2 regions of the Streptomyces melanosporofaciens genome follow, and region 1 is predicted to be linked to the other one. Evidence: riboswitches for the same ligand, from Rfam matches in the RefSeq annotation. Region 1 holds a riboswitch; the other holds the start of a gene.
The links. Region 1 has a riboswitch for cyclic di-AMP ahead of BLV72_RS25955 (M23 family metallopeptidase). Riboswitches for the same ligand answer to the same signal wherever they lie in the genome.

Region 1 (5,885 bases):
CGCCGACAAGTGTGGAACGGCCCGGGGTCGCAAGGGCCGGAGCGGGTCCCGAAACCGGGTGCGGCAACCCCGTGTGACGGCCCTTTGAAGGGCGAGGTCCAACGCCCGAGAGGCCGCCGAAACGGTTCGGGGCAGCTCGGGAGGACGGGAACGGACCGGAACTTCGCCAGATGTCCGTCCCCTTGCATACAGTGACAGAAGCGCTGCGCATGCGGCTGGCACGCGCTCCATCACGCGATCGAAGGGACGTACATGCCCATGGGTCACACGGCCACGCAGCAGGCCGGCTCCGGCGGCCTGAAAGCGACCGAGCACCGCCTGGCCAATGGCCTGCGCGTGGTGCTCTCCGAGGACCATCTGACCCCGGTCGCCGCGGTCTGTCTGTGGTACGACGTCGGATCGCGCCATGAGGTCAAGGGGCGCACCGGCCTGGCTCACCTCTTCGAGCACCTGATGTTCCAGGGCTCCGCGCAGGTGACCGGCAACGGCCACTTCGAGCTGGTGCAGGGGGCCGGCGGCTCGCTCAACGGCACGACCAGCTTCGAGCGCACCAATTACTTCGAGACCATGCCCGCCCACCAGGTCGAGCTCGCCCTGTGGCTGGAGGCCGACCGGATGGGTTCCCTCCTGACCGCACTGGACGAGGAGAGCCTGGAGAACCAGCGCGACGTCGTCAAGAACGAGCGCCGCCAGCGGTACGACAACGTCCCGTACGGCACCGCCTTCGAGAAGCTCGTCTCCATGGCGTACCCCGAGGGCCACCCGTACCACCACACCCCGATCGGCTCCATGGCCGACCTGGACGCGGCCTCCCTGGAGGACGCGCGGGAGTTCTTCCGCACCTACTACGCGCCGAACAACGCCGTGCTGTCGATCGTCGGCGACATCGACCCCGAGCAGACGCTCGCCTGGATCGAGAAGTACTTCGGCTCCATCCCCTCCCACGACGGCAAGCGGCCGCCCCGCGACGGCACGCTCCCGGAGGTGATCGGCGGCCAGCTGCGCGAGGTCGTGGAGGAGGAGGTCCCGGCCCGCGCCCTGATGGCCGCCTACCGGCTGCCGCACGACGGCACCCGCGAGGCCGACGCCGCCGATCTGGCGCTGACCGTCCTCGGCGGCGGGGAGTCCTCCCGGCTCCACAACCGCCTGGTGCGCCGCGACCGCACCGCCGTGGCCGCCGGATTCGGCCTGCTGCGGCTGTCCGGCGCCCCCTCGCTGGGCTGGCTGGACGTGAAGACCTCCGGCGGTGTCGAGGTGCCGGCCATCGAGACCGCCGTCGACGAGGAGCTGGCCCGCTTCGCCGAGGAGGGGCCGACCCCGCAGGAGATGGAGCGGGCGCAGGCGCAGATCGAGCGCGAGTGGCTGGACCGGCTGGCCACGGTCGGCGGCCGGGCCGACGAGCTCTGCCGGTACGCCGTGCTCTTCGGCGACCCGCAGCTGGCGCTGACCGCCGTGGAGCGGGTGCTCGACATCACCGCCGAGGAGGTGCGGGCCGTGGCCGCGGCGCGGCTGCGCCCCGACAACCGCGCCGTGCTGGTCTATGAGCCCGTCCAGGGCGCCGAGGACGCAGCCGACACCGCCGAGACCGACGCAGAAGGGGAGGCGGCCCAGTGAGCGACGCCGTCACCGCGACCATGACCTTCCACCCGCAGCCCAAGGGCGGCGCGCCCAAGCCGTGGGCGTTCCCGGCCCCCGAGCGCGGTGAGCTGTCCAACGGCCTTACCGTGCTGCGCTGCCACCGCCCCGGCCAGCAGGTCGTCGCCGTCGAGATCAATCTGGAGGCGCCGCTGGACGCCGAGCCCACCGGGCTCGAAGGCGTCGCCACGATCATGGCGCGCGCCCTGTCGGAGGGCACCGACAAGCACGACGCCGAGGAGTTCGCCGCCGAGCTCGAGCGCTGCGGCGCCACGCTGGACGCGCATGCCGACCACCCCGGCCTCCGCGTCTCCCTGGAGGTCCCGGTCTCCCGGCTGCCCAAGGCGCTCGGTCTGCTGGCCGACGCCCTGCGTGCGCCCGCCTTCCCGGACGGCGAGGTCGAGCGGCTGGTGCGCAACCGGCTGGACGAGATCCCCCATGAGCTGGCCAACCCGGCCCGCCGCGCCTCGATGGCCCTCTCCGCGGCCCTCTTCCCGGCCGAGTCGCGGATGTCCCGGCCGCGCCAGGGCACCCAGGAGACCATCGAGGGCATCGACGCCGCGGCCGTGCGGGCCTTCTACGAGGCGCATGTCCGCCCCTCCACGGCCACCGCCGTGATCGTGGGCGACCTCACCGGGGTCGACCTCGACGGGGCGCTCGCCGACACCCTGGGCGCCTGGACGGGCGGGGCGGGCGCGCCGCGCCCGGTTCCCCCGATCGTCGCGGACGACCTCGGCCGTGTGGTGATCGTCGACCGGCCGGGCGCGGTGCAGACCCAGCTGCTCATCGGGCGCGTCGGCGCCGACCGCCATGACCGGATCTGGCCCGCGCAGGTGCTCGGCACGTACTGCCTCGGTGGCACCCTCACCTCCCGCCTCGACCGTGTGCTGCGCGAGGAGAAGGGCTACACCTACGGGGTGCGCGCCTTCGGTCAGGTGCTGCGCTCGGCGCCCCCGGCGCCCTCGGGCGGCTCCGCGGGCGCCGCCATGCTGGCGATCAGCGGCTCGGTGGCCACCGAGGTCACCGGGCCCGCGCTGGAGGACCTCTGGAAGGTGCTGCGCACGCTGAAGGAGGAGGGGCTCACCGACGAGGAGCGCGATGTCGCGGTGCAGAACCTGGTGGGCGTCGCCCCGCTGAAGTACGAGACGGCGGCGTCCGTCGCGGGCACTCTCGCCGACCAGGTCGAGCAGCATCTTCCGGACGATTTCCAGGCGCAGTTGTACGCCCGCCTCGCGGAGACCGGCACGGTGGAGGCGACCGCCGCGGTGGTGAGCGCCTTCCCGGCGGACCGGCTGGTCACGGTGCTGGTCGGGGACGCCTCGGCGATCGAGGAGCCGGTCAGGGCGCTGGGCATCGGCGAGGTGCGCGTCATCTCCGGCTGAGCCGCGAGGAGTTGGCCGAGTGGCCGGATCCGGCCGAGGAGCCGACGCCCAGGCCGGCTCACTGACGATCCCGGTTCACTGACGATCCGGCAGACGGTCCGGTCAACGAGCTCACGACGGAAGGACCCCGGCCCCCGTAAGGGTGCCGGGGTCCTTCCTTCATGCCCGATTTGCGGGAGTGACAGCTTGTTTGGTTTGTGGGGAGAGCAACAAAAAACCGGAACCGTTTGGTGATCGACAGCGGGCCCGCTTAGCGTCAGTCCGGCTGTTCGCCGGCAACCCGCCGCACCCGCGGCACGGACAGTCATCGCCGAGTCCCCGTACGGCGCGAGCCAGGGGAGCCGGGGACCCACACGTCCCCAGGGGTGAATCGGGCCCCTTCCTCAGCTGGGGGAGGAGTCCGTAGGAGACCTTCCTGCTCCGAACCCGTCAGCTAACCCGGTAGGCGAGAAGGAAGGAAAGGAGTGCGCCTCAGTATGGCGTCCACCCGCACTGCCACCGGGAAACACCGCCGCACCACCAAGGTCAACGTCCGCACCGGCGCGAACGTCGTGGGCATCACCACCGTCGCCTCGGGTGTGGTCGCCGGGATCACCGGACAGGCGTTCGCGGCCGACACGGGCCCCAGTGCCCAGCAGACCGGTCTGACCCAGGCGATCGTGATCGGCGATGGGATCGCGGACCACATCGAGGACCAGGCGCAGGCCCAGGAGACCGCCGCCGAGCAGGCCGCCGCCAAGGCCAAGGCGGAGACGATCGCCCGCCAGGAGGCCGCCAGAAAGGCGGAGGCCGCGGCGAAGAAGGCCAAGGCCGAGCGCGAGGCCAAGGAGCGCGCGGCGCGCGAGGCCGAGCGCAAGCGCCTGAACACCTTCGAGTCGCCGATCAGCGGCTCCTACGTCTCCACCGGCTACGAGGCGGCCAGCGGACTGTGGTCCTCCGGCAGCCACACCGGCATCGACTTCCACGCCTCCTCCGGCACCTCGGTGCACTCCGTGGGCATGGGCGAGATCGTCGAGGCGGGCTGGGGCGGCTCCTACGGCAACAACGTCGTCATCAAGATGAACGACGGCACCTACACCCAGTACGGCCACCTGTCGTCGATCAGCGTCTCGGTCGGCCAGAAGGTCACCCCCGGCCAGCAGATCGGCCTGTCGGGCGCCACCGGCAACGTCACCGGACCGCATCTGCACTTCGAGGCCCGCACCAGTCCGGACTACGGCTCGGACATCGACCCCCTGTCGTATCTGCGCTCGCACGGCGTCAACGTCTGACCCCGCGGGACTCCGCTCACGTCCGACCCCCGCGAGTCTCCGAGAAGGCCCCGTCCACCGGACGGGGCCTTCGGCGTGCCGCCGCCCGCTGACCAAAAAATATCCATGAAATGCACTCCGCCATCGGAAATGACGTCCGATGGGAATAGAGTCGTGCAATGCGCGTTCCATGGATGCGTTTCGCGGGCATTAAGGCGGAGGTTCGACAATGTGGGACCGGAAGTGAGCGGGGATACGACCGCGGCCCAGGGCGGTCGCCGGATTTCGGCGCATGCGGTGTGCACGGCGATTCGCGACGACATCGTCTCCGGCACCCATCAGCCCGGCAGCCGGCTCACCGAGGAACTTCTCGCCCGGCGCTACGGCGTCTCGCGGGTGCCGGTCCGCGAGGCCCTGCGCACCTTGGAGTCCGAGGGCTTCGTGACGACCCGGCGGCACGCGGGGGCCTGCGTCGCCCAGCCCTCCGAGCGCGAGGCGGCCGATCTGCTGGACATCCGGGCGCTGCTGGAGCCGCTGGGCGCCGCGCGGGCCGCACAGCGCCGCACCGAGGCCCATCTGAAGGTGCTGCGCGGGCTGGTCCGGCTCGGCCGGGAGCGGGCCCAACACGGCCGGCTCGGCGAGCTGCGGCCGCTGGGCGACTGGTTCCACGAGACGCTCGCCCAGGCGTCCGGCAGCCCGAGCCTGGCCGCGATGCTCGTCCAGCTGCGCCGCAAGACCGCGTGGGTGTACGCGGCCGTGCCCGCGCCGCAGTCCGCACCGCCCGGGGGTGCCCGGCGCCCCGACCCGGCCGCGCGGGCCGTGGAGTCCTGGGCGGAGCACGGCGCGCTGGTGGACGCGGTGGCGCGCGGTGACGCCGACCGGGCGCGGGCGCTCGCCGCAGCGCACACCGAGCGCGCGCTGGCGGAATACCGGCAGCGCCGCCCCATCCCGGTGAGCGCTTCGAAACATTCCGTAAACACGGCGAGCGGCCGGAATTAACAGCGATCCCGTATACAACTCTCGGGAATTCTCCGCATGGTTTTGCGGCGCCCGGTTTTCGGTCCGCCGAGTCCGGGTGGAAACGGAAAACAGCGGGGCCGCGGGGACCGTAATGGTCGCCGCGGCCCCGCCGTGCCGAACCCTTGAATCACACGGAAATCACACAGGAATCACATGTGAATCGGGCGGTGGATCAGACGGTCTCGGGAAGCTCCTCGAGGCCCTCCGCCACCAGCTTCGCCAGCCGGTCGAGCGCGACCTCGGCATCGTCCGCGTCGGAGGCGAGGACGACCTCCTCGCCGCCCTGGGCGCCCAGGCCCAGCACGGCCAGCATGGAGGCGGCGTTGACCGGGGTGCCGTCGCCCTTGGCGATCGTGATGGGGACGCCGGCGGCGGTGGCCGCCCGGACGAAGATCGACGCAGGGCGGGCGTGCAGGCCCTCGGCCCAGCCGATGGTGACGCGGCGCTCAGCCATGGTGTTGCCCTTCAGGTGTGACGGGTGCTGTTGTCTAGACCAAAATCATACGGTGTCCGGATTCACCCGGTCGATGTCCGAGTGAGCCCGGGCATGCCCGGACTGGCCCGATACGGACCTTCCCCCGACACTCGGCCCCGACGC
Region 2 (5,885 bases), 1.7 Mb from region 1:
GCTCAGGCGCTGGACATGGCCTCGTCCTCCGCCCTCATCGAACGTGTCCGCGAGGAGATCTGATGCGCGAAGGATGCATACCCGATAGAGATGCCGGCTGGTTCAAGTCCTCGTACAGCGGTGCCGGTAACACTGAATGCGTAGAAGCGTCCTTCGGACCGGGCAGGGCCGCCGTGCGGGACTCGAAGGAGCCGGGTCGAGGCGTGCTCGGGTTCTCCGACCGCGCGTGGGCGGACTTCGTCACGGCCGTGCGGGGCGGGGAGTTGGGCTGAGCGCCGGTGCACGAACCGCGCGGCATGGCGGTCGCCCGGCCGGGCGGGGGCGCAAGCCCGCGCCCGGCGGGCGAAGGGCCCACCGGGCGCGCGGGGCGTGGGTGCGGGGAGGTTACGGGTGATACTTCTCCTCGACCGTCTCGGCACCGCCGGACTTGCGGTCCATGGTGACGCGGACGGTCACGCTGTTGGTCTTCACGGCCTTCTCCAGGTCGTCCACGGAGCACTTCGCGGTGCCGTAGCCGTCATCGCCGATGGACGCGCCTTCGGCGCCGTCGTCCTCGGCGCAGATCGCGGCCGCGCCGAGGATCTGCGTGGCGTTGGATACCAGGAAGGCCTGCTCCATGCCGCCGTCCTCCGGCTTGACGGTCATCTTGCCGGGGGCTAGGTACTTCAGCGTGCCCTCGATCGTCTTGTGGTTACCCGCGTTGGCGACGCCGCTTCCGTCAGGGGCGGACATCGCCTTGGCGGACTTGCCGCCGTCCTGGCCCTGCGAGCCGCTCTTGGACTGAGTCGAGGCCGAGGCGTGCTGCGAGCCGGCGGCGTCTGCCGACCCGCCCTGCCCGCAGGCCGTGGCCCCCAGGCCCAGTGCCGCGGCGGCGACGATGGCGGCGGCGATGCGGCGGCCGACGCGGCCACGGAAACGGTTGGTGGCGGTGGTCATCGTGGGTCTCCGTTGCTCTGTTCTCGCGTCTCGTTCCCGGACGACAACCAGCTTCGAAGAACGGCTTGGCGTTCTGCTAATAGTCGGCTAATGCGACACGAGCGGCACACCGCAGGATGCGCGCCGTGGGGCCTGCGTATGGTCGGGGGCAAGGTGACCCTTGGAGTGGGAGGTAGCGGGATGGCTGGAGTGCCGGCGGGGGTTGTGGCTGCGGGTGGGTTGGTTGGGGGGTATTCGGTGGCTCGGTGGACCAAGAGGCGGCCCTTGGGTGGGGTTGCCCTCGCGGCTGCCGGGGCGGTGGCCGCTCGGGGTGGCGGGAGAAGGCCGGGAACGGGGCCGCCGCTGCGCTCAGTGCGGCGTACGTCGCCGCGTTCGCCGGGTCGCATCCGCTGGCGAAGAAGATCGGGGCCTGGCCGTCCGTCTTCGCCGTCGCCGGTGGCGTTGCCCTCGCGTCCTGGGCCCTCGCCGATCGGCGGTAGGGGTCCTCAGTCGTATGTAGCGGTTCGCGTACGTGCGGGGGGCTCAGGCGGGCGGGGCTTGTGGCCCGCCCGCCGTCCTACCGTCCGCCGGGCGGTTCGCCCCCGTCCCGTCCCGCCTTCCCGTCAGTCCGATGCCGACGTCAGCAGGTCCAGTTCCGGCTGGGTCAGCTTGAGGTCGATCGAGGCCAGGAGGGCGGGGAGCTGGTCGACGGAGCTGGCGCTGGCCAGGGGGGCCACGACCGTGGGCTGGGCGAGGAGCCACGCCAGGGCGACCGTGGCGGGCTCGGCGCGGTGGTTGGCGGCGACGTCGTCCAGGGCGGCGAGGACCTTCTGGCCGCGCTCGGTCTCCAGGTGCTGGGCCGCGCCCGAGGAGCGGGGGCTGTCGACCGCCGTGCCCGGGCGGTACTTGCCGGTCAGGAAGCCGGACGCCAGGGAGTAGTACGGGATGGTCGCCAGGTGGTGGCGGGCGGCGACGTCGGCCAGCTCACCCTCGAAGGTGTCGCGGGATACCAGGTTGTAGTGCGGCTGGAGGGCGACATAGCGGGCCAGGCCCTCCTGGGTGGAGAAGGTCAGCAGGGCCTCCAGGCGCTCCGCGCTGACGTTGGACGCGGCGATCTCGCGGACCTTGCCCTCCCTGACCAGCTCGTCCAGGGTGGTGATGATCTCCTCCACCGGCACCGACGGATCGTCGTAGTGGGTGTAGTAGAGGTCGATGTAGTCGGTGCGCAGCCGCTGGAGGGATTCCTCGACGCCCGATTTGATGGCGGACGAGGTCAGGCCGCGGGGCTCCGGGGAGCCGCCGCCCACCTTGGTGGCGAGGACGACGTCGGAACGGTTGCGCCGGGAGGCGAACCAGTTGCCCAGGACGGTCTCGGACTCGCCGCCCTCGTTGCCCGGCACCCACGCGGAGTAGACATCGGCGGTGTCGATGAAATTGCCGCCCGCCGCGACGAAGGCGTCGAGCACCCGGAAGGACTCGGACTCGTTGGCGGTCCAGCCGAAGACGTTCCCGCCGAGGGAGAAGGGGAAGACGGACAGGTCACCGATCTTCTGTGTGTTGTCAGCCATACGTCTTTACAACGGGTGGCCGGGCGGGGTTGTTCCTGGAGTGGTGGCTGGGCGGGGTTGTTCCTGGAGTGGTGGCTGGGCGGGGTTGGTTCTGAGGGGTTGGTCCTGAGGGGTTGTTCCTGAGGGGTTGTTCCTGGGGGGTTGTTCCTGGGGGGTTGTTCCTGGGGGCGGCCCCGTCGGGACGTAAACCGGCGGCCCTGGCGTCAAGGGGGGAGAGAGCGCCAGAGCCGCCGGAGTATCAGGGGTTGTATCAGGGGTTCATCCCGTGCTGGCGCAGCCAGGGCATCGGGTCGATCGGCGAGCCGCCGCCCGGCCGGACCTCGAGGTGGAGGTGCGGGCCGGTCACATTGCCGGTGGCGCCGACGCGGCCGATGACGTCGCCCGCCGTCACCTTGCCCGAGGTGACGACCATCGAGGACAGGTGGCAGTACCAGACCTCGGTGCCGTCGCTGAGGGTCAGCACGATGCGGTAACCGTACGAACCGGCCCAGCCCGCCTGGGTGATGGTGCCGCCGTGCACCGCCTTGGCCGGGGTGCCGGTCGGGGCGGCGAAGTCCTGGCCGGTGTGGTCGGCCGACCAGATGTCGCCCGCCTGGCCGAAGCTCGCGGTCAGGGTGTACGAGCCGACGGGGAGGGTGTACGCGGCGGCGAGCCTGGCCTGGCGCTCGGCCGCGGCCTTCTTCTCGGCCGCCTCCTTCGCCCGCTGCTCGGCGGCCTTCTTCTCCGCCTCGGCCTTGGCCTTCCGCTGCGCGGCCACCTCCGCGGCCTGGTCGGATGCCTTCTCCGCGGCGGCCTTCGCCGCGGCGGTGCGGCTGTCCTCGTCCGCCGCGTTCTGCTGGTTCTCGGCCTGCTGGAGGATGCGGGCGCGGAGCGCCTCGCCCGCGTCGGTGGTGCCGCGCTGCTCGTCCTCGCTGGTCAGCCCGGCCTGGGAGAGCGGGGCGGCGGCCGTCTGCGGGCCGCCGCTGTCGTCCGACGCCCAGGAGCCGATGCCGGGCAGGTCCTTGGCGGCGGGCAGGCTGGCCTTGACCTCATCGGCGACATGGCCGAGGTCCGGCATGGAAATGGGCGGCTTGGGACGGTCCTTGGCGCTGGCCATACCGCCCGCACCGACCGCCGCGATCACGCCGACCCCGAGGACGGCGCCGCTGCGCGCCATGGTCCCGCCGCGCTGCTTGGCCACGCGGTGCCGGCCGCGTACGGGAGCGATGGACTCCTCGGTGGGGTTCCACTCCTCCCAGGGCTCGGTCTCGAATCCGGCACCCGGGCCCTCGAACGCGTCCCCATCCGCATCCGGGTACCGATCGTCGGGGGCGAAGTGGCCGTCCCCGGAGCTCATCCCGGCGCCGGCGTCGAAGCCGGGGCCGTAGGCGGTGGCGGTCCCCAAACCGCCTCCCCGTGTGCGATACGGGGCCTCGTCCAGGGCAGACCTGTTGGACGCCACGGAGGCGCACTCCTTTCCTTCCTTCTCGCCTACCGGGTTAGCTGACGGGTTCGGAGCAGGAAGGTCTCCTACGGGTCAGGTTCGACCCGATTCACCCCAAGGTGTTGGTTCCCCGGTTCCCTTGGTGCTTCTGGTGGTGCGGTACTGCCGGTGTACGTATGGGATTCGGCGACGGCGCACGGTGCCGCCCTTGCGACGGTTGTGACGACCGCGCTGCGTTATCGAACGTTAATAGAGAGCGCGATGTGATTCCAAGCTGTTCTGAGGAATCCGCGCACCTTTGGCATGAACTTAGCGCTCAAGAGGGGACAGATCGGGGCGAGTCGGCACACTGGCCAAAGGTTCACAAAAACGCGTGCGGACCGATCGTGCAGCAATTGTTATGCGGAGGGAGCTCGGTCGACTACGCACGGTATGGACCCGGTCGGCTACGGACGGTATGGACCCGGTCGGCTACGGACGGTGGGGAGTGTCGCCGCCCCCCGTAAGGCCTGTGCGGTGCGCATCACCGCCGTCGCGCCCGTTCCCCCGTCCGTTTCCGCGGGCCGGGGTCCGGCGGACCGCCAGCAGCGCCATGTCGTCCGACGTCCCGCCGTCCGTATGGCGCTCGACATCGGCCACCAACGCGTCCAGCAGCTCCTGCGGATCGGCGAAGCGGCGGCCGCGCAGCTGCTTCGCCGGGTCGTAGAACGCGCCATTGCGGTCCCGGGCCTCCGTCACCCCATCCGTGAACAGCAGCAGCGTCTCCCCCTCCTCGAACCCCAGCTCCATCACCCGGTCCGGCCACCCGGCCAACTCCCCCATCCCCACCGGCAGCGCCGCCGCCTCCGGCTCCAGGGCGCGCACCGCGCCGTCCTCCGCCATGAGCAGCGGTGCCGGATGGCCGCGGTTGAGCAGCCGCAGAGTGGAGCCGCCACGCGGAATCTCGGCCACCACCGCCGTCGTGAACCCCTCGAACACCTCCAGGTCGGCCCGCCGGGCGCCCTCACGCTGCAGCGCCCGTTCCAGCCGGCCCACGAGCGCCTCCAGAGTCGTCTCCTGCTCCGCCGCCTCCCGAAAGCAGCCCAGCAGGATGGCCACGACCTCCACGGCCCCCAGCCCCTTGCCGCGTACGTCTCCGACGGTCAGCCGTACGCCGTGCGGGGTGTCCTGGACCGCGTACAGGTCACCGCCGATCGCCGCGTACTTCTCCGCCGGGACGTAGCGCGCGGCGATCTCCAGCCCGGCGAGACGGGCGGGCGGCGCGGGCAGGACGGCGCGCTGGGCCGCCTCCGCGACACCGCGCGCCGAGGCGAGCCGGTGGTAGCTGCGGCGTACGACACGGTTGATCGCCACCGCCAGCACGGTCACGGTGGCGACCGTGACGATCTCGGTGGCCGCCTGGGTCGGGTCCGTCACACCGTGCAACTCCGCCAGCAGGCAGGTCGTGAGGACGGCGATGACGGCCATGATGACGGTCTGGCGCAGCGGTAAGAGCGCCGCGGCGACCAGAGGGGCGGCGGCGAAGAAGGGCGAGGCGGTGTAGCCGGACGGGGTGGCCAGGTCGAAGCTGACGCCGCCGAGGATGAGGAGGGCGGGAACCCAGCGGGCCACCCGGCGGCCCGGCAGCCCCTGGTGAGCGTCCTCGGCCGGGCCGGGCCCCGCGGTGGGGCCGGTGAATGCGTCGGCGGAGACACCACCGGCCGCGGCGCCGGTGTCGATGAGCGTGCGCAGGCGGGTGCGGCGGCGGTGGGTGTGCGGGCGGCTCAGCCGGGGCCAGGCCGTACGCCACTCCGTACGGGCGCCCGTACGAGCCCTGCTCCCTCGCACCCGCACCGGCTTCTCTCGCTTCCCTGGTCCGCGTCCCGCCGTCGCCGCCCTCGTCACCTTCGTCACCAGGCTTCCGGCTGACGGGCTGCCAGGCGAATCGGTGTCGGCCAAGCGGGTGCTGGACGGGCGCCGTGAGCGGGCCCGGCTCCCGC

Region 2: linked by a shared signal. The riboswitch ahead of BLV72_RS18415 (M23 family metallopeptidase) and the one ahead of BLV72_RS25955 (M23 family metallopeptidase) in region 1 are both predicted to bind cyclic di-AMP.

The regions. Positions count from the first base shown of each region.
Region 1 is NZ_FNST01000002.1:5,343,347-5,349,231, forward strand. Features, by position in the region: gene BLV72_RS25945 (M16 family metallopeptidase) at 253-1,614, shown strand; gene BLV72_RS25950 (M16 family metallopeptidase) at 1,611-3,017, shown strand; cyclic di-AMP (ydaO/yuaA leader) riboswitch at 3,316-3,479, shown strand; gene BLV72_RS25955 (M23 family metallopeptidase) at 3,494-4,288, shown strand; gene BLV72_RS25960 (GntR family transcriptional regulator) at 4,511-5,266, shown strand; gene BLV72_RS25965 (HPr family phosphocarrier protein) at 5,460-5,741, opposite strand.
Region 2 is NZ_FNST01000002.1:3,673,631-3,679,515, reverse strand. Features, by position in the region: gene BLV72_RS18440 (helix-turn-helix domain-containing protein) at 1-63, shown strand, start outside; gene BLV72_RS18435 (DUF397 domain-containing protein) at 63-272, shown strand; gene BLV72_RS18430 (hypothetical protein) at 385-936, opposite strand; partial or broken gene BLV72_RS18425 (hypothetical protein) at 1,117-1,415, shown strand; gene BLV72_RS18420 (aldo/keto reductase) at 1,539-2,483, opposite strand; gene BLV72_RS18415 (M23 family metallopeptidase) at 2,734-3,924, opposite strand; cyclic di-AMP (ydaO/yuaA leader) riboswitch at 3,936-4,070, opposite strand; gene BLV72_RS18410 (PP2C family protein-serine/threonine phosphatase) at 4,378-5,739, opposite strand.